Regions from separate parts of the Streptomyces cadmiisoli genome, predicted to be linked through region 2. Evidence: predicted binding sites of a transcription regulator. Region 2 holds the regulator's gene; the other holds the start of a gene.

Region 1 (9,777 bases), 1.1 Mb from region 2:
CATGCATCGGCTGACCCGCCACCCGAAGGAGTGAACATCGGAGGGGAGTTGGCGGGCAAGTTCCCGGCCGGCGCGCGTCGGCGCCGCACGGCGGGCCGGTTGGACTCGGACGGCGGGCTTTGGCAGTATTCGCCGCCACGTCTTCCCGGACTCCACCATTCCTGCCCAAATCCGGCGTCTGACCTGCGACGGTACGGCTGCTCGGCAACCGATCGCCCCCTACGGCGAACCTTGTGAAGGCCTCGTGCAGACTGGCCGGATGCGCACGGAACTTGTTTCGGAGCCGGGCGACCCGGCCCGCCCCAACGAGGACTTCGCGGGTGTCGGACTACCCGCCTGCGGACAGGGCGGTTCGCTCGTCGTGCTGGACGGGGTGACTCCGCCGAGCGGCGGGACGGGCTGTGTGCATTCCGTTCCCTGGTACACCGCGCGCCTCGGCGGGGCACTGACCGAACTGACCGTTTCACTCCCGGATGTGCCGCTGGCCGAGGCCCTGGCCCGCGGCATCACGCGGACCGCCGAGGCACACCGGGCCACCTGTGACCTTTCTCACCCGCGCACCCCGCAGGCAACCGTGGTCCTCGTCCGCTGGTCCGGGGGCGGCGTCGAGTACCTCGTCCTGTCGGACTCGGCCCTCCTCGTCGAGTCCCCCGACGGCACGGTCACCCCGTACCTCGACGACCGCCTGTCCCGGCTGCCGCGCGCGAGCCTGGCCACCGACGCCCTGATCGACACCACGCTGCGCAACAAGGAGGGCGGCTTCTTCACCGCGGCGGCCGATCCCTCGGTCGCCGGACGGGCGGTGACGGGGGTCCTGCCGCGCGCGGAGGTGCGAGCGCTGGCCGCGCTCACGGACGGGGCGGCCCGCTGGACGGAGAAGTTCCGGGAGGGCGACTGGACCGACCTGTTCGGCTTCGTCCGCAAGCAGGGTCCGCGGGCACTGGTGGACCGGGTGCGGGCGCTGGAGACGGCCGACGCCCAGGCGCGCGCGCATCTGGGCCGCAGCAAGACCCACGACGACGCGACGGTCGTCTACGTGGAGCCGTGACCGCGCCGGGCGGACCCGCCCGGCCGGTGCCCTACTTCTCCATCCCGGCGTTCAACTGGTGGAGCAGCCGGGCGAGTTCGGCGACCTCGCAGCGGTCCCAGTGGTCGAGCTTGCTGACGTAGCGCGCCCGGCGGGCCTCCCGGACCCGCTGCACCCGCGTGCGCCCCTCGTCGGTGAGGTGCACCAGCCAGGCGCGGCCGTCCGCCGGATCGGGTTCGCGGGCGACCAGGCCGAGGTCCTCCAGGGCACGCAGCTGACGGGACATGGTGGCCTTGCCGACACCGATGTAGGCGGCGAGTTCGGTGGCCCGCTGCCGGCCGCACTCGTCGAGCCGGACGAGCAGCCCGTAAGCGGCCGACTCCAGGTCGGGGTGGACCTCGCGGGCCATCTCGCCCTGGTTGGCGCGGGCCCGCCGCAGGAACACGGTCAGCTCGCGCTCCAGATCCAGGAACTCCTGGTCCACTTCGGTCGGCGACACACCGGATGCGCCCAGGTGTCCGTCGCCGTTTCCGTCCTCGTGCACGTCAGTCCCCTGCTCCGGTTTCCCGATCCTGAAAGTCCTCGCCGGCCGTCGGCATCGCCGCAGCGTGGTCAGTATTTCGCAGGCGGGCACCCTCGGCAGCGCCCGGAGCCGTCCGCTCCGCCCCTGCGCCGCGTCGGCCGGCCCCTCGTACGACCCTCGTACGCCCCGTCGGCCCGCCCTCCGTACGACCCTCGTGTGCCCGTCGCCCGCGCCCGCCCTCGCCCGCCCTCGCCCGGCCCGCCGTACGGCGAAGGCCCGGGCCTCCCTCACGGGACCCGGGCCTCCACTGTCCGATCACGTCCGTCACGCCGCGACCGGAACCTCCGGCGCCGCGCCGTTCGTGGCCGGCGACAGCGCCAGTTCCAGGACCTGCCGGACGTCGGTCACGGCGTGGACGTCGAGCTTGTCCAGCACCTCGGCCGGGACGTCGTCCAGGTCGGGCTCGTTGCGCTTGGGGATGATCACGGTCGTGACACCCGCGCGGTGCGCGGCGAGCAGCTTCTGCTTCACGCCGCCGATGGGCAGGACGCGACCGGTCAGCGACACCTCACCGGTCATCGCCACATCGGTGCGCACCGGCCGGCCGGAGAGCAGCGAGGCCAGCGCGGTCGTCATGGTGATGCCCGCGCTCGGGCCGTCCTTCGGCACCGCGCCCGCCGGGAAGTGGATGTGCACGCCCCGGTCCTTCAGGTCGGCGACCGGCAGTTCGAGCTCGGCGCCGCGGCTGCGCAGGAAGCTCAGCGCGATCTGCGCCGACTCCTTCATCACGTCGCCCAGCTGACCGGTCAGGGTCAGTCCCGCGCCGCCGGTCTCCGGGTCGGCCAGCGACGCCTCGACGAACAGGACGTCTCCGCCGGCGCCGGTCACCGCCAGTCCGGTCGCGACACCCGGCACCGCCGTACGCCGCTCGGCCGGGTCCTGGGCGGACTCGGGCACATGGTGCGGCCGGCCGATCAGAGCGCGCAGGTCGCCGTCCGTGACGGTGAACGGCAGCTCCCGCTCGCCCAGCTCGTGCTCGGCGGCCACCTTGCGCAGCAGCCGGGCGACGGACCGCTCCAGGTTGCGCACACCCGCCTCGCGCGTGTACTCGCCGGCCAGCTTGCGCAGCGCGCTCTCGTCGAGCGTCACCTCGTGCTCGGCCAGCCCGGCGCGCTCCAGCTGGCGCGGCACCAGGTGGTCACGGGCGATGACGACCTTCTCGTCCTCGGTGTAACCGTCCAGCCGGACCAGCTCCATACGGTCGAGCAGGGCCTCCGGGATGGCCTCCAGGACGTTGGCGGTGGCGAGGAAGACGACGTCGGACAGGTCGAGTTCGACTTCCAGGTAGTGGTCGCGGAAGGTGTGGTTCTGCGCCGGGTCGAGCACCTCGAGGAGGGCCGCGGCGGGGTCGCCGCGGAAGTCGGAACCGACCTTGTCGATCTCGTCCAGGAGCACCACCGGGTTCATGGAACCGGCCTCCTTGACCGCGCGCACGATCCGGCCCGGCAGCGCGCCGACGTAGGTACGCCGGTGACCGCGGATCTCGGCCTCGTCGCGGACGCCGCCGAGGGCGACGCGCACGAACTTGCGGCCCATGGCGTGCGCCACCGACTCACCGAGGCTCGTCTTTCCGACGCCGGGCGGGCCCACCAGCGCGAGCACGGCACCGCCGCGCCGCCCGCCGACGACACCCAGGCCCCGGTCGCTGCGCCGCTTGCGCACCGCCAGGTACTCGGTGATCCGCTCCTTGACGTCCTCCAGACCCGCGTGCTCGGCGTCCAGGACCGTCTTGGCGCCCCGGATGTCGTACGCGTCCTCGGTCCGCTCGTTCCAGGGCAGTTCGAGCACGGTGTCGAGCCAGGTGCGGATCCAGGAGCCCTCCGGCGACTGGTCGCTGGCCCGCTCCAGCTTGTCGACCTCCTTGAGAGCGGCCTCACGGACCTTCTCGGGCAGGTCGGCGGCCTCCACGCGGGCGCGGTAGTCGTCGGACTCCTCGCCCTCCTGCTCTCCGTTCAGCTCGCGCAGTTCCTTGCGGACGGCTTCCAGCTGGCGCCGCAGCAGGAACTCGCGCTGCTGCTTGTCGACGCCCTCCTGGACGTCCTTGGCGATGGTCTCGGCGACGTCCTGCTCCGCGAGGTGGTCGCGCAGCTGCCGGGTGGCGAGCTTCAGCCGGGCGACGGGTTCGGCCGTCTCCAGCAGTTCGATCTTCTGGTCGAGGGTGAGGAAGGGCGAGTACCCGGAGTTGTCGGCCAGGGCCGACACGTCGTCGATGGCCTGCACCCGGTCGACGACCTGCCAGGCGCCGCGCTTCTTCAACCAGGCGGCGGCGAGCGCCTTGTACTCCTTGACCAGCTCGGAGACGTGCCCGGGCAGCGGCTCCGGCACGCTCTCGTCGATCCGGGTGCCCTCGACCCACAGGGCCGCGCCCGGCCCGGTCGTCCCGGCGCCGATCCGCACGCGTCCCCGGCCCCGGATCAGGGCTCCGGGGTCGCCGTCGGCGAGCCGCCCGACCTGTTCCACGGTGCCGAGCACACCGGTGCCCGCGTACGTCCCGTCGATCCTGGGCACCAGCAGGACCCTGGGCTTTCCGGGCTCGGAGCGGGCAGCGGCCTGCGCTGCCTCCACCGCGGCCCGCACATCGGCGTCGCTCAGGTCCAGCGGGACCACCATTCCGGGCAGCACGACCTCGTCGTCGAGCGGCAGCACGGGCAGGGCGAGCGGTGTGAACGCCGTGGACTCAGCAGCCATGATCTCCCCTTCGGCAGTCAAGTTGAGTTATGCCGACTCAATGCTCGTGAGCCGCCGAATGTTCCCCGGGACTCGTTCGCTCTGAGCGATCGGGCCGCCACAGGCACGCACACCCCGGCCGTCCCCCTGGGCGACACGCCCCTCGCCCTGCTCAGGGCGACACCCCCTCGCCTTGTTCCGTCAACATCCCGTTGGAGAAGTGCCAGGATGGGCCGATGTCCACCACGTACGACATCCCCGAAGTCCTGGACCGTCGTGAGGGCCCCCACGGCGAGGTGGTGCTGCGCCGCCACGGCTCCGTGCTCCAGATCATCGCCAACGGCTGCTTCCTGATGGACACCTCCGACGGCCGGTCCGAGCGGCTGCTGGTCGACGCGGCGCTGAACGCGCTGGACGACCGCCCCGCACCCCGCGTCCTGATCGGCGGACTCGGTGTCGGCTTCTCGCTCGCACACGCCGCGGCGAACCCCCGGTGGGGCGGGATCACGGTGGTCGAGCGGGAACGCGCCGTCATCGACTGGCATCTCGACGGACCCCTTTCGGGGGTCTCGCGCGACGCCCTCGCGGACGGTCGTACGCAAATCGTCGAAGCGGATCTGGTGGATTACGTCAATGAGACTTCCGACACGTTCGACGCCCTGTGCCTGGACATCGACAACGGGCCCGGCTGGACCGTCACGGACGGCAATGCGGGGCTGTACTCGATGGCCGGACTGGCAAGCTGCGCAAGGGTGTTGAGGCCGGACGGGGTGCTCGCCGTTTGGTCGGCGCAACCCTCCCCGGAATTTGAAGGAACCTTGTGGAATGCCGGTTTCCGGCATGTGCGTACCGAAGAGATCCCCGTTGCCCGGGGCGTACCCGACATCGTGCATCTCGCCGTCCGACCTGGATAGCCGAGCTGCGGTGACTCCCCGTACCCTGCTTGCCTGACGCGGATCGTTCAAGCGTCGAACGCAGTCATGGGATCACCCCACGGATTCCGGAAAGCACACTTCAGGGGCGGGCGATGGAGCAGACACATACCTCCCACAACGGCACGGCGGCGACCAGCCCGGGTGCACAGCGCCGGGTGCTGGTCGTCGAGGACGACGCGACGATCGTCGACGCCATCGCGGCCCGCCTGCGCGCAGAGGGATTTCTCGTCCAGACCGCCGGCGACGGTCCGTCGGCGGTGGACACGGCCGAGGCCTGGCAGCCCGATCTGCTGATCCTCGACATCATGCTGCCGGGCTTCGACGGCCTGGAGGTCTGCCGGCGGGTGCAGGCCCAGCGGCCGGTGCCGGTGCTGATGCTGACCGCGCGGGACGACGAGACCGACATGCTGGTCGGACTCGGCGTCGGCGCCGACGACTACATGACCAAGCCGTTCTCGATGCGGGAGCTGGCCGCACGCGTGCACGTGCTGCTGCGCCGGGTCGAGCGGGCGGCGATCGCGGCCGCCACTCCGCGCAGCGGCATCCTGCGCCTGGGCGAGCTGGAGATCGACCACGCCCAGCGCCGCGTCCGGGTGCGCAGCGAGGACGTGCACCTGACGCCCACCGAGTTCGACCTGCTCGTGTGCCTGGCGAACACCCCCCGCGCCGTGCTCTCCCGTGAGCAGCTGCTGGCCGAGGTGTGGGACTGGGCGGACGCCTCCGGCACCCGGACCGTCGACAGCCACATCAAGGCGCTGCGGCGGAAGATCGGCGCCGAGCGGATCCGCACGGTGCACGGCGTGGGCTACGCGCTGGAGACGCCGACGCCATGAGCGGGGGGCGGCCGGCCGCACGGAGGAGCCCCGGCGAGCGCTGGGGCGGCGTACGCCCGTTCTCGATCAAGACCAAGCTCGGTGCGCTGGTCGTCATCTCGGTGCTGATCACCACGGGGCTGCTGATGATCGCGGTGCGCACCGAGACCGAACTGCGTTTCATCACGGTCTTCTCGATGATCGCCACCCTGCTGATCACGCAGTTCGTGGCGCACTCGCTCACCGCGCCGCTGGACGAGATGAACGCGGTGGCCCGCTCCATCTCGCACGGCGACTACACCCGCCGGGTCCGTGAGAGCCGCCGGGACGAGCTGGGCGACCTGGCCGTCACGATCAACCGCATGGCCGACGACCTGGAGGCCGAGGACCGGCAGCGCAAGGAGCTGGTCGCCAACGTCTCGCACGAGCTGCGCACCCCCATCGCGGGGCTGCGGGCGGTGCTGGAGAACATCGTGGACGGCGTCACGCAGGCCGACCCGGAGACGATGCGGACGGCGCTGAAGCAGACGGAGCGGCTGGGCCGCCTGGTGGAGACGCTGCTGGACCTGTCCCGCCTCGACAACGGCGTCGTACCGCTCAAACAGCGGCGCTTCGAGGTGTGGCCGTATCTGTCCGGGGTGCTGAAGGAGGCCAACATGGTCGCTTCCGCGCGCGCGGGCATCGCCTCCGGCTCGGGCAGCCACACCCGCACCGACGTCCATCTGCACCTGGACGTCTCCCCGCCGGAGCTGACCGCGCACGCCGACCCGGAGCGGATCCACCAGGTCGTCGCCAATCTGATCGACAACGCGGTCAAGCACAGCCCGCCGCACGGCCGGGTCACGCTCAAGGCCCGGCGCGGCGCGCTGCCGGAGTCCCTGGAGCTGGAGGTCCTGGACGAGGGGCCCGGCATTCCGCGCTCGGAGTGGCACCGGGTCTTCGAGCGGTTCAACCGCGGTTCGGTCAGCCGTCCGCACGGTCCGGGCAGCGACGGCGGCACGGGTCTCGGCCTGGCGATCGCCCGCTGGGCGGTGGATCTGCACGGCGGCCGGATCGGAGTGGCCGAATCCGAGCGGGGTTGCCGGATTCTTGTCACCCTTCCGGGACTGCCTTCCCCATCGAGTTGACGTAGGGTTCGAAGCGGAGCCACAAGATCCACAGGCGTCCGCGCAGGACGACACGTGTGATCAGGCAAAGGCCCGTGCGCGGTGCGCGCAGGGCCCGGGTCGTCGTACCCCTCTCACACCGGAACCACGCTTGTTTCCCGCCATTTCCCACCCTGAAACACGCGCTCAGATGTGACTTACACGACGATGAACGGGCCCGGCCTCACCTTATGGGTCATGGAGGCGTAGCCTTTATTTCCGCTGTCCATCACCTTGTGAAGCGGAAGAGGGCGGTTGCCGCCGTGTCGCCAGAGTCCCCGAGTAACGCATCGAGTTCCGCCACCCTTCGGGCGGGCGGTGCCTCCACGACCGACACCGATTCAGCGGGCAAGAACCCCGCTGCGGCGTTCGGTCCCAATGAGTGGCTCGTCGATGAGATCTATCAGCAGTACCTCCAGGACCCGAATTCGGTAGACCGTGCCTGGTGGGACTTCTTCGCCGACTACAAGCCGGGAGCGCCCGCTCCGGCGGCCGCGGAGACCCCGACGGCCCCGGCCCCCGCCCCGGTGGCTCCGGCCGCGCCCGCCGCACCCGCGGCCCCGAAGCCCGCCCCGGCCGCTCCGGCACCGGCGCAGGCCGCCGCACCGGCCGCCCCGGCGAAGGCCGCGGCACCGGCTCCCGCGCCGGCCGCCAAGCCGCAGCCCCGGGCCGCCGCCCCCGCCGCGCCCGCGGCCGAGGCGCCCCAGGGCCCCGAGCTGATCACGCTGCGCGGCCCCGCCGCCGCGGTCGCCAAGAACATGAACGCCTCGCTGGAGCTGCCCACGGCCACGTCCGTGCGCGCGGTCCCGGTGAAGCTGCTGTTCGACAACCGCATCGTGATCAACAACCACCTCAAGCGGGCCCGGGGCGGGAAGATCTCCTTCACGCACCTGATCGGCTACGCGATGGTGCAGGCCATCAAGGCCATGCCGTCGATGAACTGGTCGTTCGGCCAGAAGGACGGCAAGCCGACCCTCGTCAAGCCGCCGCACATCAACCTCGGCCTCGCCATCGACCTGGTCAAGCCGAACGGCGACCGCCAGCTGGTCGTCGCGGCGATCAAGAAGGCCGAGACCCTGAACTTCTTCGAGTTCTGGCAGGCCTACGAGGACATCGTCCGTCGCGCCCGCGACAACAAGCTGACGATGGACGACTTCACCGGTGTCACGGTCTCACTGACCAACCCCGGCGGCCTCGGCACCGTCCACTCGGTGCCGCGTCTGATGCCCGGCCAGTCGGTGATCATGGGCGTCGGCGCCATGGACTACCCGGCGGAGTTCCAGGGCACCTCGCAGGACACCCTGAACAAGCTCGGCATCTCCAAGGTCATGACGCTCACGTCGACCTACGACCACCGGGTGATCCAGGGCGCCGCCTCCGGCGAGTTCCTCCGCCAGGTCGCGAACCTCCTGCTCGGCGAGAACGGCTTCTACGACGACATCTTCGAGTCGCTGCGCATCCCCTACGAGCCGGTCCGCTGGCTCAAGGACATCGACGCCAGCCACGACGACGACGTCACCAAGGCCGCCCGGGTCTTCGAGCTGATCCACTCCTACCGGGTCCGCGGCCACGTCATGGCCGACACCGACCCGCTGGAGTACCGCCAGCGCAAGCACCCCGACCTGGACATCACCGAGCACGGCCTGACCCTGTGGGACCTGGAGCGCGAGTTCGCCGTCGGCGGCTTCGCCGGCAAGTCCCTGATGAAGCTGCGCGACATCCTCGGCGTGCTGCGCGACTCGTACTGCCGCACCACCGGCGTCGAGTTCATGCACATCCAGGACCCCAAGCAGCGCAAGTGGATCCAGGACCGCATCGAGCGCCCGCACACCAAGCCGGAGCGCGAGGAGCAGCTGCGCATCCTGCGCCGTCTGAACGCCGCCGAGGCGTTCGAGACCTTCCTCCAGACGAAGTACGTCGGCCAGAAGCGCTTCTCGCTGGAGGGCGGCGAGTCCGTCATCCCGCTGCTGGACGCGGTGCTGGACTCGGCGGCCGAGTCCCGCCTGGACGAGGTCGTCATCGGCATGGCCCACCGGGGCCGCCTGAACGTCCTCGCGAACATCGTCGGCAAGTCGTACGCGCAGATCTTCCGCGAGTTCGAGGGCAACCTCGACCCGAAGTCGATGCACGGCTCCGGCGACGTGAAGTACCACCTGGGCGCCGAGGGCACCTTCACCGGCCTGGACGGCGAGCAGATCAAGGTCTCGCTCACCGCCAACCCCTCGCACCTGGAGGCGGTCGACCCGGTTCTGGAGGGCGTCGCCCGCGCCAAGCAGGACATCATCAACAAGGGCGGCACGGACTTCACCGTCCTGCCGGTGGCCCTGCACGGCGACGCGGCCTTCGCGGGCCAGGGCGTGGTGGCCGAGACCCTGAACATGTCTCAGCTGCGCGGCTACCGCACCGGCGGCACGGTCCACGTGGTCATCAACAACCAGGTCGGCTTCACCGCGGCCCCCGAGTCCTCGCGCTCCTCGATGTACGCGACGGACGTGGCCCGCATGATCGAGGCCCCGATCTTCCACGTGAACGGCGACGACCCGGAGGCCGTGGTCCGCGTCGCGCGGCTGGCCTTCGAGTTCCGCCAGGCGTTCAACAAGGACGTGGT
Region 2 (9,777 bases):
GCGACGCTGGAGGGCAGGGCCTTCGTCCGCACCGAACGGGAGCGGGTCGCGGAGGCGGAACGGCGCTACGCGGAGCGCTACGAGCGGACACCGGCGCCGAACCCGTCCCGCGTGGTGATCGAGATCGAGCTGACGCGGGCGCTGGGAAGGGGCTGAATTCAGCCATGCGGCGCGGGGACGATGTCTCCACATGTCCCGTAAAACTGCAGCGGCGTCACCGTGTTCAGGTCACGGTGACGCCGCTGCGGGGGGAAGCACCTGAGCGATCTGTTACGACGGGGGAATCGCGTCAGGCACTGCGGGGGGTGGCCGAAATGGTCATGGGGTCGGAAGGCTCCGGCTCCGCCAGCGTGTGGTCGCGCTGGTCCAGGTTCACAAAAATCATTCCGTACCGGATGGCACATCGAACGGGCTGCGGCGCCCCCCGAGGCCGCCGCAGACACCGGTACGCCCGTACGTCGTCGTCCTCGTCGCGGGTCACCACGACCGGCTCGCCGAACACTGTCACCATGAGCGAGTCACCGTTGTGGGGGATGGCGGTGACCAGGTCGATGAAGTGCCAGCCAGAGCGGTACGCGGTGGCCATTTCTCGCCGGAAGGAGCGGTCGTCGGGTGGAGTCGTCATCGTCAACCCCAACTGCTGTCATCGGCAGTCATGGGAGACGTCGGTCCCCAACTACTGTCCGGAACGATGCCGGCGGATGCCCGCACCGAGCCCCAGCTGCTGTCCGCCCAAGCGTCGCTCTTCGCACCGGAGAGGCCACTCAGTGCACCGAAGGCCACCACGGCGGAGAAGGCGGCGACAAGCACCGAGCGAAGCGTTCTCTTGCGCATAGTCGGCTTCGTCCTCACTTGAAGGTCCCCTCTTCCCCCGTCGGATAAGACGATGGCTCATTCGGGCACGTAGTGGCCACACAATCGATGCATCATGTTCCTGCATGTTCAGGACCCTGGGGGGTGGAGATTTGGCAACAAATGGGACTAAGCAGATACATCCCCATGCGGTGACCGAACTGTGTGAGGATGGTGGCCGCATTTACGCCCACGCCCTGCGCGCGGGACGCGTCTCCCGGGCGGATGCGGAAGCGGCGCCCTGCCTGATGGAGTTCGCCCTGCTCCACCCCGATCCGGACGACGCCGACTGGCTGCGCCCGGTCCCGCCGGCGGTGGCGCTGGCACAGCGGCTCCACCCCCTCGAACGCGAGATCGCGGAGCGCAGGCGGGTGTCGATCGAACTCGCCGACGTCTTCGAGCCCTTCCTGGCACTCAGCGCCAGGGCGACGACGCCCACGCACTCCATCACGGTGCTGGAGGGCTTCGACCGGATCAACGCCGCCCTCGACCTGGCCACCGCGCAGTGCCAGTCGGAGATGCTGACGGTCCAGCCCAGCGGGCGCCGGCTGGAGCACACCCTCGTACAGGCCCTGGAGCGCGACAAGCCCCTCACCGACCGCGGTGTCCGTATCCGGACCCTCTATCAGCACACGGCCCGGCACAGCCCCGAAACGCTCGCCTACGTCGCTCAGTTCTCCGACGGCAAGGTGGAGTACCGCACCATCGACGAACTCGTGGAGCGGCTGATCATCTGCGACGAGACGGTGGCCTTCATCCCCACCCGCGACGACCGCCAGGTCGCCCTGGAGCTGCGCCACGCCGGCCTCGTCCGCTACCTGATCAAGGTCTTCGAGTTCATGTGGAACCGCGCGGTCCCGCTGAGCACCGGCGCCCCCTACGAGACCGCCCCCGACGGCATCACGGACATCCAGCACTCGATAGCGAAGCTGCTGGTGGAGGGCCATGTGGACGAGGCGATCGCGCGCCGTCTGGGCATGAACGTACGCACCTGCCGGGCGCACATAGCGAAGTTGGCCACCGCTCTCGGCAGCGGCAGCCGGGCGCAGCTCGGCTATCTGATCGCCCAGTCGGGCATCCTGAAGCAGGAACCCTGACCGGCCCGCCGCACCGCCCGGACGCGGACTCATGAGTGACACCGGATCAGGGCGGCACGGACCGGCCCGGGTCGGACTGGGCGGTACGAGCGGACAGGACGGTCGGGACGGTCAGGCCTGGTCGGGGAGGCTGATCACGGCCTCCACCGGATCCAGCGGCCGCGGCGGCCCCTCCAGGCCAACCTGCGCGATCCGCACCCCCAACTGGGTCCGGCTCGCCGCACCGAGCGTCTCCGACAGCCGGGCGATGTGCGCCCGGCAGGTGCGGACGCTGATGCCCAGCCGTTCCGCGATCACGGCGTCCTGGTGGCCCTCCGCGAGCAGTGCGGCGATCGACTGCTCCCGGTGGGAGATGCCCTCGATGCCGGTGTCGGGCAGGGGCGCGGTCAGCGGGATCGCCAGCCGCCACAGCCGGTCGAAGACGGTCACCAGGTACTCGACCAGCGCCGGGTGGCGCAGTTCGAGCGCCATCGTGCGGTCGGCGTTGGCCGGCACGAAGGCGACCGTGCGGTCGAAGAGGATCAGCCGGTCGATCACCTCGTCCAGGGTGCGGGCCTCCACCGCGTCGCCCATCAGGTCGAGGTAGTTCAGCAGGCCCTGCCCGTGCCGGGCCACATGGTTGTACAGGTCGCGCATGCGCACGCCGCGGCCGCGCAGCGCCAGCGCGCGGTGCAGGCCCTCGGAGAGTTCGTGTTCACGCCGGATCCCGCCGGGCTGGACGGTCAGCACCTCGGTCGTGCACGCCTCGGTCGCCTCGTCCAGCGCCGCCTGGATACGTGACGGGCCGTCCAGGACGCGGAGCGCGGTGCCCTCTCCGGCGCCGACCGTGGAGGTGCGTCCGCCGAGGCCCGCGTACCACTCGAAGGCGGCGACCGCGGATCCCATCCGCCGCTGGCTTTCGCTGACCTCGTCGTACACCCCGCGCAGCAGCCGGGTCATGACCTCCTGCGGCGAGGTCGGCACCAGCCAGTCCATGTCGTCGGGGTCGGGGTGGAGCAGGGCGAGCTCCAGCAGACAGGGCACCGTCTCGGCGTCCCTGCGCGCCACTCTTCCCCGGCGCACGGCCCGGGAATACACACGATCCCCGGCCTCGCACAGTCGGTCAGCACCATGTGGGTGCTCGTCCGTCCCGGGCCCGGCCATGGTTCATCCCACCCCCGGTTCCAGCGTCTTCCGCAGCGCAACTATGCGCGGACCGGACCTGCTCCGCAACACGGCTCCTTGCGCCATGGCCCGGGTGATCCCCTGGTTTGCGGGTTTTCGCTCCCCCCGCCGTCGGGCACATCGCAACAAGCCGACGGCGCGACCGACCGGAAATTTGCAGCCGACGCCCCGTCACACGCGGTACGCGCCCGAGCGCGTCCTGTCCCGTCGCGACGGCGTGGCAGCCGTACGGCCCGGAGCGGGCGGCCGTGGCCGACGCGTACGGGCGCTGCGGGCCCCGGAAGGGTCGGCTGGGGTTCAGCGGGCGGCCACGATGCCGGAGACAGCGCTCACGGGCCCTGCGCGGGGGACATACGGCCGACCCCCGAAGGTGACTGCCCGCCCCGGACCGCCACGGCGGCTGCGGACGGCCCGCACCCAGGACGGCTGGCGCCCACGGACAGCCCGCACGCGGACGCGGACGCACCCGCGCGGCCCAGCCCTGCGGGAGACCTCACCGGCCCGCGTCCGAACACGGCGCGGGCTGGCCGGAAACCGCCTGCCGCGACGAAGTCGACGACAGGGCGGCGGAACGGCTGCCCCTTCGCGTGCGGCTACTTGAGCCCGGCCGCCTCGCACGCCGCCTTGTAGTCGGCCGTGCAGATCTCGGAGAGCTTGTAGATCCCGTCCGCGACAACGGTGTCCTTGATGTTGTCCTCGGTCAGCGCGGTCACCGTCACCAGCTGGGCCGGGATGCCCTTGTGGGTGGGGCTGTCGACCTTGTCGCGGGTGAGGGCGTCGAACTGGATGTTCTTGCCCTGGACCTTGGCCACCGCCATCTCCGCGGCGGCCTCGGCCTCCTGCGGGTAGGACTTGTAGACGCTCATGTACTGCTCGCCGGTGAGGATCCGCTGCACCGCCACGAGCTCCGCGTCCTGACCGGTGATGGGCGGCAGTTCGGTGATGCCGACGGCCTCCAGGGCCTCGATGACACCACCGGCCATACCGTCGTTGGCGGCGTAGACGGCGGCGATGTCGTCCTTGCCGATCACCTCGATGGCCTGCGCCATGTTGGCCTTGGCGTTCTCCGGCTTCCAGTCCTTGGTGTCGAAGGACTGGGCGATGTTCACCTTGCCGCTCAGCTCCGACATCGCGCCCTGCTTGAACTGCTTGGCGTTGGGGTCGGTGGGCGAGCCGTTCATCATGACGATCTTGTCGGAGGAGTCGACGTCACTGCCGAGCGCCTGGAGGACGGAGCGGCCCTGCACCTCGCCGACCAGCTCGTTGTCGAAGGAGATGTACGCGTCGATGGGGCCTTCGGCCAGCCGGTCGTAGGCGATGACCGGAATCCCCGCCTCCTTGGCCTTCTCCACACCCTCGGCGATCGCGTGCGAGTCGACCGCGTCGAGCAGGATGACGTCGACCTGGTTGTCGATCATCCGCTGCAACTGGACCGCCTGCTGCTCCGCGGAGGCGTCGGCGTTGGCGTACTCGACCTTGCCCCGGTTCTTCGTGAGCGAGGCGACCCGCTCCTTGATGATGGGGTAGTCGAACTTGTCGTAGCGGGTGTTGGCCGTCTCCGGCAGCAGCAGCCCGACGGTGATGTCGTTGCCCTTCGTCGGACTCGCGTCACCGCCGTCACTCGTCGCGTTGAGCACACCGCAGCCGGCCAGCGACAGGGTCAACGACGATGCGACCACGGATATGGCGATACGACGACGCATGGGGGAGCTCACTTCTGCTGCCTTCCGGACGTGGCCGCGACGCTGCGACCCGGATGACTGAAAAGCCAACGCGGCGACGCACCCCAGCGTCAAGCGGAATCACTTAACGAGATGGCAACATCACGTTCCGCTTAGGGTGTGAACACACCGCGAAATCCCGTCCTGACAGCCTTCACAACCCCTCCTCGCAAGGGAAGTTGGGGTGTCGACCGGGAACCGCACAACCAATCCCTTTCCTCACGAGTCGTGATCACGAGGGCTGCCCCAGCCCTCGTGATTCGACCAGAGGACCGAATGAACCCAGCCAGACGCACGACCTCCGCGGCAGCCACCGCGGTCGTGCTCGCCACCGCGGGCGGCCTGCTCACCGCCGCCGCCGCGCCCGCGTCCGCCGCGACCACGTGCACCTCCCCCGTGTTCAAGCGGCAGTTCTACGCGAACACCTCGTTCTCGGGTACTCCGAAGAAGACGGACTGCGACAGCGCCGTCGACCAGAACTGGGGCACCGGCGCACCCGCCTCGGGGCTGCCGAAGGACAAGTTCGGCGTCCGGTGGACCGTCACCCGCGACTTCGGCTCGGGCGGACCGTTCACCTTCACCGCCTCGGCCCAGGACGGCGTGCGCGTCTATCTGGACGGCAAGCCCAGGATCGACCTGTGGAAGAACGTGTCGTCGACGGTCTCCAAGACGGTCAACGTCACGATTCCCAAGGGCAAACACGCTCTGCGCGTCGACTTCGTCAACGTCACGGGCCGCGCCAATGTCAAGTTCACCTACGCACCCCGTACTTCGGCCTCGGTGGACAAGGTCGCACCGCTGGTTCCGACGGGCGCGGCCGTCACATACGACCAGGCCACCGGCAAGGCAAAGCTGACCTGGGCCAAGAACAAGGAGATGGACCTCGCCGGGTACCGCGTCTACCGCAGGGCCAAGGGCGGCTCGTCCCCGGGCACCCGGTTGACCACGACGACGTCGACGTCGTACACCGACGCAACCCTCCCGGTGACCGGCGCGGCGTACGAGTACACGGTGCGCGCCGTCGACAAGGCCGGCCACGAGTCGGCGGGCACGGCCACGCTCCCGGTCACCACCACGGACCGCACGGCGCCCGAACCGCTCGGCGAGCTGTCGTCGGTGGGCACGACCGCGGGCAACGCGCTCACCTGGGAGGCTTCCCCGTCGTCCGACGTCCATCACTACGAGGTGTGGGCGGCGCCGGCGGGGCAGCAGGATCCGGACGGGCCCGCCACGGTGTTCGGCACGTCGTGGACGGACGTCGTCGCCGAGGCGGGAACCGAGTACCGCTACACGGTGCTGGCCGTCGACGGCGCCCGGAACGTCTCCCCGGCCTCCGTCGTGACCGCCACCCGGCCCGTGCCCTCCGGTGCCCCGGCACCCACAGGCGTCCAGGGCACCCCCGCCGACGCCCACACGCGCCTCACCTGGGCCCCGGCCGAGGGCGACATCGGCGGGTACCGCGTCTACCGGCGCACCGACCCCAACGGCGCCTGGAACGCCATCGGCGACACCGGTTCGGCGGCGGGCTCCTACGAGGACACGTCCGCCCCGCGGGGCAAGGCGTACTACTACGTCGCCACCGTGGACGGCGCGGGTGCGGAGTCGGTGCCTTCGGCGGCCGCCACCGTGGACCGGCTCACCCCGGCCACCGCGGCCGGGCCCGCCGCACCGCGTCTGACGGTGAACTCGCAGGGCGGCACACGGTTCCCGATCAGTGTCGGCGTCGAGCCGGGCGCCGGCGACGAGCAGCGGCTGCTCAAGGGCTACTTGTGGGAGATCTCCGGCGCCTGCGGGTCCAGCGGGCCTCCCCGGCTGACCACGACGGACACCATCTCCTGGATTCCGTCGGCCACCGGCCCCTGCGCGGTCGCCGTGCGGGCCGTGGACGCCTACGGGCGCACGGGGCAGGAGGCCTCCGTCGAGGTCATGGTCGCCCGCTGACGCCCCACCGCACAGCGCGAAGGGGCCGGGAGGTCTGCCCTCCCGGCCCCTTCGTCGTTCCTGTGCGTCAGTCCGAGGGCTGCTGCCGCTTCGGACGCCACACCACCAACGCGCTGGTCTGCTGGACCTCCTGGTACGGCACCAGGTCGCGCCGGTAGGAGGCGTGCACGGCGGCCTCCCGCTGCTGCATCGCCGACGCGGCGCCGTCCAGGGCCGCCTGGAGTTCGGCCACCCGGGACTGGAGCGCCGCGACCTGGTTCTCCAGTTCGATGATGCGCTTGATGCCCGCGAGGTTGATGCCCTCGTCCTGCGACAACTGCTGCACCTGCCGGAGCAGCTCGATGTCGCGGGCCGAGTAGCGGCGGCCCCGGCCGGCCGTGCGGTCCGGAGACACCAGGCCCAGCCGGTCGTACTGGCGCAGTGTCTGCGGGTGCAGGCCGGACAGCTGAGCCGCCACCGAGATGACGTAGACCGGGGTTTCCTCGGTCAGTTCATAAGGGTTGCGTCGTCGGCCGTCCATCTGACTCATGCTCCCTTCGCTGCCTCGAACAGCTCCGCCCGCGGGTCCTCGTCCGAGGTCGCCGCGCGATACGCCTCCAGTGCGTCACGAGCCTTCCCCGTCAGGTCCTTCGGGACACTCACCTCGACGGTGACCAGGAGGTCGCCGCGCGTGCCGTCCTTGCGGACGGCGCCCTTGCCGCGGGCGCGCATGGTGCGTCCGTTGGGTGTGCCCGCCGGCAGCTTCAGGGTGACCGCGGGCCCGCCCAGGGTGGGCACGCGGACCTCGCCGCCCAGTGCCGCCTCGGTGAACGTCACCGGCACCGTCACGGTCAGGTTGTCGCCCTTGCGGCCGAACACGGGGTGCGCGTCGACATGCACCACGACGTACAGGTCGCCCGCCGGGCCGCCCCGCTCGCCCGGTGCGCCCTTGCCGCGCAGCCGGATCCGCTGGCCGTCCGACACCCCGGCCGGAATGCGGACCTGCATGGTGCGGGACGACTTGGCGCGACCCGAGCCCTTGCAGACCTCGCAGGGGTTCTCGGCGATCAGGCCGCGGCCCTTGCAGTCCGGGCACGGATCGGTCAGCGAGAAGCCGCCGCCCGAGCCGCGCGCCACCTGGCCGGTGCCGACGCACGTCGGGCACACACGCGGGGTGCCGTTGGCGTCGCCGGTGCCCGAGCAGGCCTTGCACGGCGACTGGGACGACATCCGCAGCGGGACCGTCGCGCCCTCGATCGCCTCGGTGAAGCTGAGCGTGACCTCGGACTCGATGTCCTGCCCGCGGCGCGGGTGCGTCCGGCCGCCGGTCGTGCCGCCCCGGTTGAACAGGCCCCCGAAGACGTCACCGAGACCGCCGCCGAAGCCGCCGCCCGCTCCCTGGCCCTGGGCGCCGCCTCCGAAGAGGTCGCCCAGGTCGAAGTTGAACGATCCGCCGCCCGCGCCGGGGCCCGGACGGAAGCCGCCGTTGCCGAACAGGGCGCGGGCCTCGTCGTACTCCTTGCGCTTCTTGGGGTCGCCGAGGACGTCGTTCGCCTCGGAGATCTCCTTGAAGCGCTCCTCGGCCTTGACGTTTCCCTTGTTGGCGTCCGGGTGGTTCTCGCGTGCGAGCTTCCGGTACGCCTTCTTGATCTCGGCCTCGGTGGCGTCCTTGGGGACGCCGAGGACCTTGTAGTAGTCCTTCTCGATGAAGTCCTTGGTGCTCATCCTCGACGTCCCTCCTCTCTCGTCTGCGTCGTCAGTTCAACGTCAGCCCTCGTCCGGGCCACCGTTCTCCTTGTCGTCGGCGTCGGCGGACTGGGTGGTCTCCTCCGCCGGCTTGACCGTCTGCGCGCCCGGCTGGGGCTCGGCGACGGCCACCCGTGCGGGACGGATGGTGCGCTCGCCGATGCGATACCCCGGCTGGAGGATCGCGACGCAGGTCGTCTCGGTGACGTCCGGTGCGTAGCTGTGCATCAGGGCCTCGTGGATCGTCGGGTCGAAGGGCTCGCCCTCCTTGCCGAACTGCTGAAGGCCCATCTTGGCCGCCACGGTCTCCAGCGACTCGGCGACGGACTTGAACCCGCCGACCAGCTCGCCGTGCTCCCGCGCGCGTCCGATGTCGTCGAGCACGGGCAGGAGTTCCGTCAGGAGGTTCGCGACGGCGATCTCCTTGACGGTGATCCGGTCCCGCTCCACCCGGCGGCGGTAGTTCTGGAATTCGGCCTGGAGCCGCTGGAGGTCCGCGGTGCGCTCGTTGAGCGCGGTGCGCACCTGGTCCAGCTGGGCCACCAGACCCGCTGTCTGGCTCGCGTCCCCGGCCGGGGCCGCCCCCTCCTCCGGGGAGGGGGTGGCGGCCTTCGGCTCGGCGTCTTCAGGAGTGGCGCCGGAGGGGACGTCGGGCTTCTCTTCGAAACCCGGGGTCTCCTCCGTCACGCGGCACCGTCCTTGCGCTCGTCGTCCACGATCTCGGCGTCGACGACGTCGTCGTCGGCCTTGGCGCCGGCACCGGCGCCGGGGGCCTCGCCGCCCGCGGCCTGCGCGGCCTGGGCGTCGGCGTACATCGCCTGGCCGAGCTTCTGCGAGACCGCCGCGACCTTCTCCGTGGCGGTGCGGATCTCGGCGGTGTCCTCGCCCTTGAGCTTCTCCTTCAGCTCGGCGAGGGCGGCCTCGACCTCGGTCTTGATCTCGCCGGGGACCTTGTCCTCGTTGTCCTTGAGGAACTTCTCCGTCTGGTAGACCAGCTGCTCGCCCTGGTTGCGGACCTCGGCGGCCTCGCGGCGACGGTGGTCCTCCTCCGCGTACTGCTCGGCCTCCTGGCGCATGCGGTCGACCTCGTCCTTCGGCAGCGAGGAGCCGCCGGTGACGGTCATCTTCTGCTCCTTGCCGGTGCCGAGGTCCTTCGCCGTGACGTGCATGATGCCGTTGGCGTCGATGTCGAAGGCGACCTCGATCTGCGGGACGCCGCGCGGCGCCGGGGGCAGACCGGTCAGCTCGAACATGCCGAGCTTCTTGTTGTACGCCGC

What was found. The regulator HspR, encoded in region 2, represses chaperone genes until heat shock. The targets are predictions, from matches to a motif close to TTGAGNNNNNNNNNCTCAA.
Region 1: the regulator HspR is predicted to act here: its motif matches at 4,321-4,339, upstream of lon (endopeptidase La).

The regions. Positions count from the first base shown of each region.
Region 1 covers NZ_CP030073.1:3,333,855-3,343,631, forward strand. The annotation lists gene DN051_RS13985 (protein phosphatase 2C domain-containing protein) at 260-1,048, shown strand; gene DN051_RS13990 (MarR family winged helix-turn-helix transcriptional regulator) at 1,080-1,571, opposite strand; gene lon (endopeptidase La) at 1,875-4,298, opposite strand; gene DN051_RS14000 (spermidine synthase family protein) at 4,514-5,191, shown strand; gene DN051_RS14005 (response regulator transcription factor) at 5,305-6,045, shown strand; gene DN051_RS14010 (sensor histidine kinase) at 6,042-7,151, shown strand; gene DN051_RS14020 (multifunctional oxoglutarate decarboxylase/oxoglutarate dehydrogenase thiamine pyrophosphate-binding subunit/dihydrolipoyllysine-residue succinyltransferase subunit) at 7,433-9,777, shown strand, end outside.
Region 2 covers NZ_CP030073.1:4,416,173-4,425,949, forward strand. The annotation lists gene DN051_RS18985 (pyridoxamine 5'-phosphate oxidase family protein) at 1-156, shown strand, start outside; gene DN051_RS18990 (Rieske (2Fe-2S) protein) at 290-625, opposite strand; gene DN051_RS19000 (helix-turn-helix domain-containing protein) at 939-1,949, shown strand; gene DN051_RS19005 (helix-turn-helix transcriptional regulator) at 2,061-3,092, opposite strand; gene DN051_RS19010 (sugar ABC transporter substrate-binding protein) at 3,707-4,816, opposite strand; gene DN051_RS19015 (PA14 domain-containing protein) at 5,111-6,775, shown strand; gene DN051_RS19020 (heat shock protein transcriptional repressor HspR) at 6,843-7,295, opposite strand; gene dnaJ (molecular chaperone DnaJ) at 7,301-8,479, opposite strand; gene grpE (nucleotide exchange factor GrpE) at 8,522-9,187, opposite strand; gene dnaK (molecular chaperone DnaK) at 9,184-9,777, opposite strand, start outside.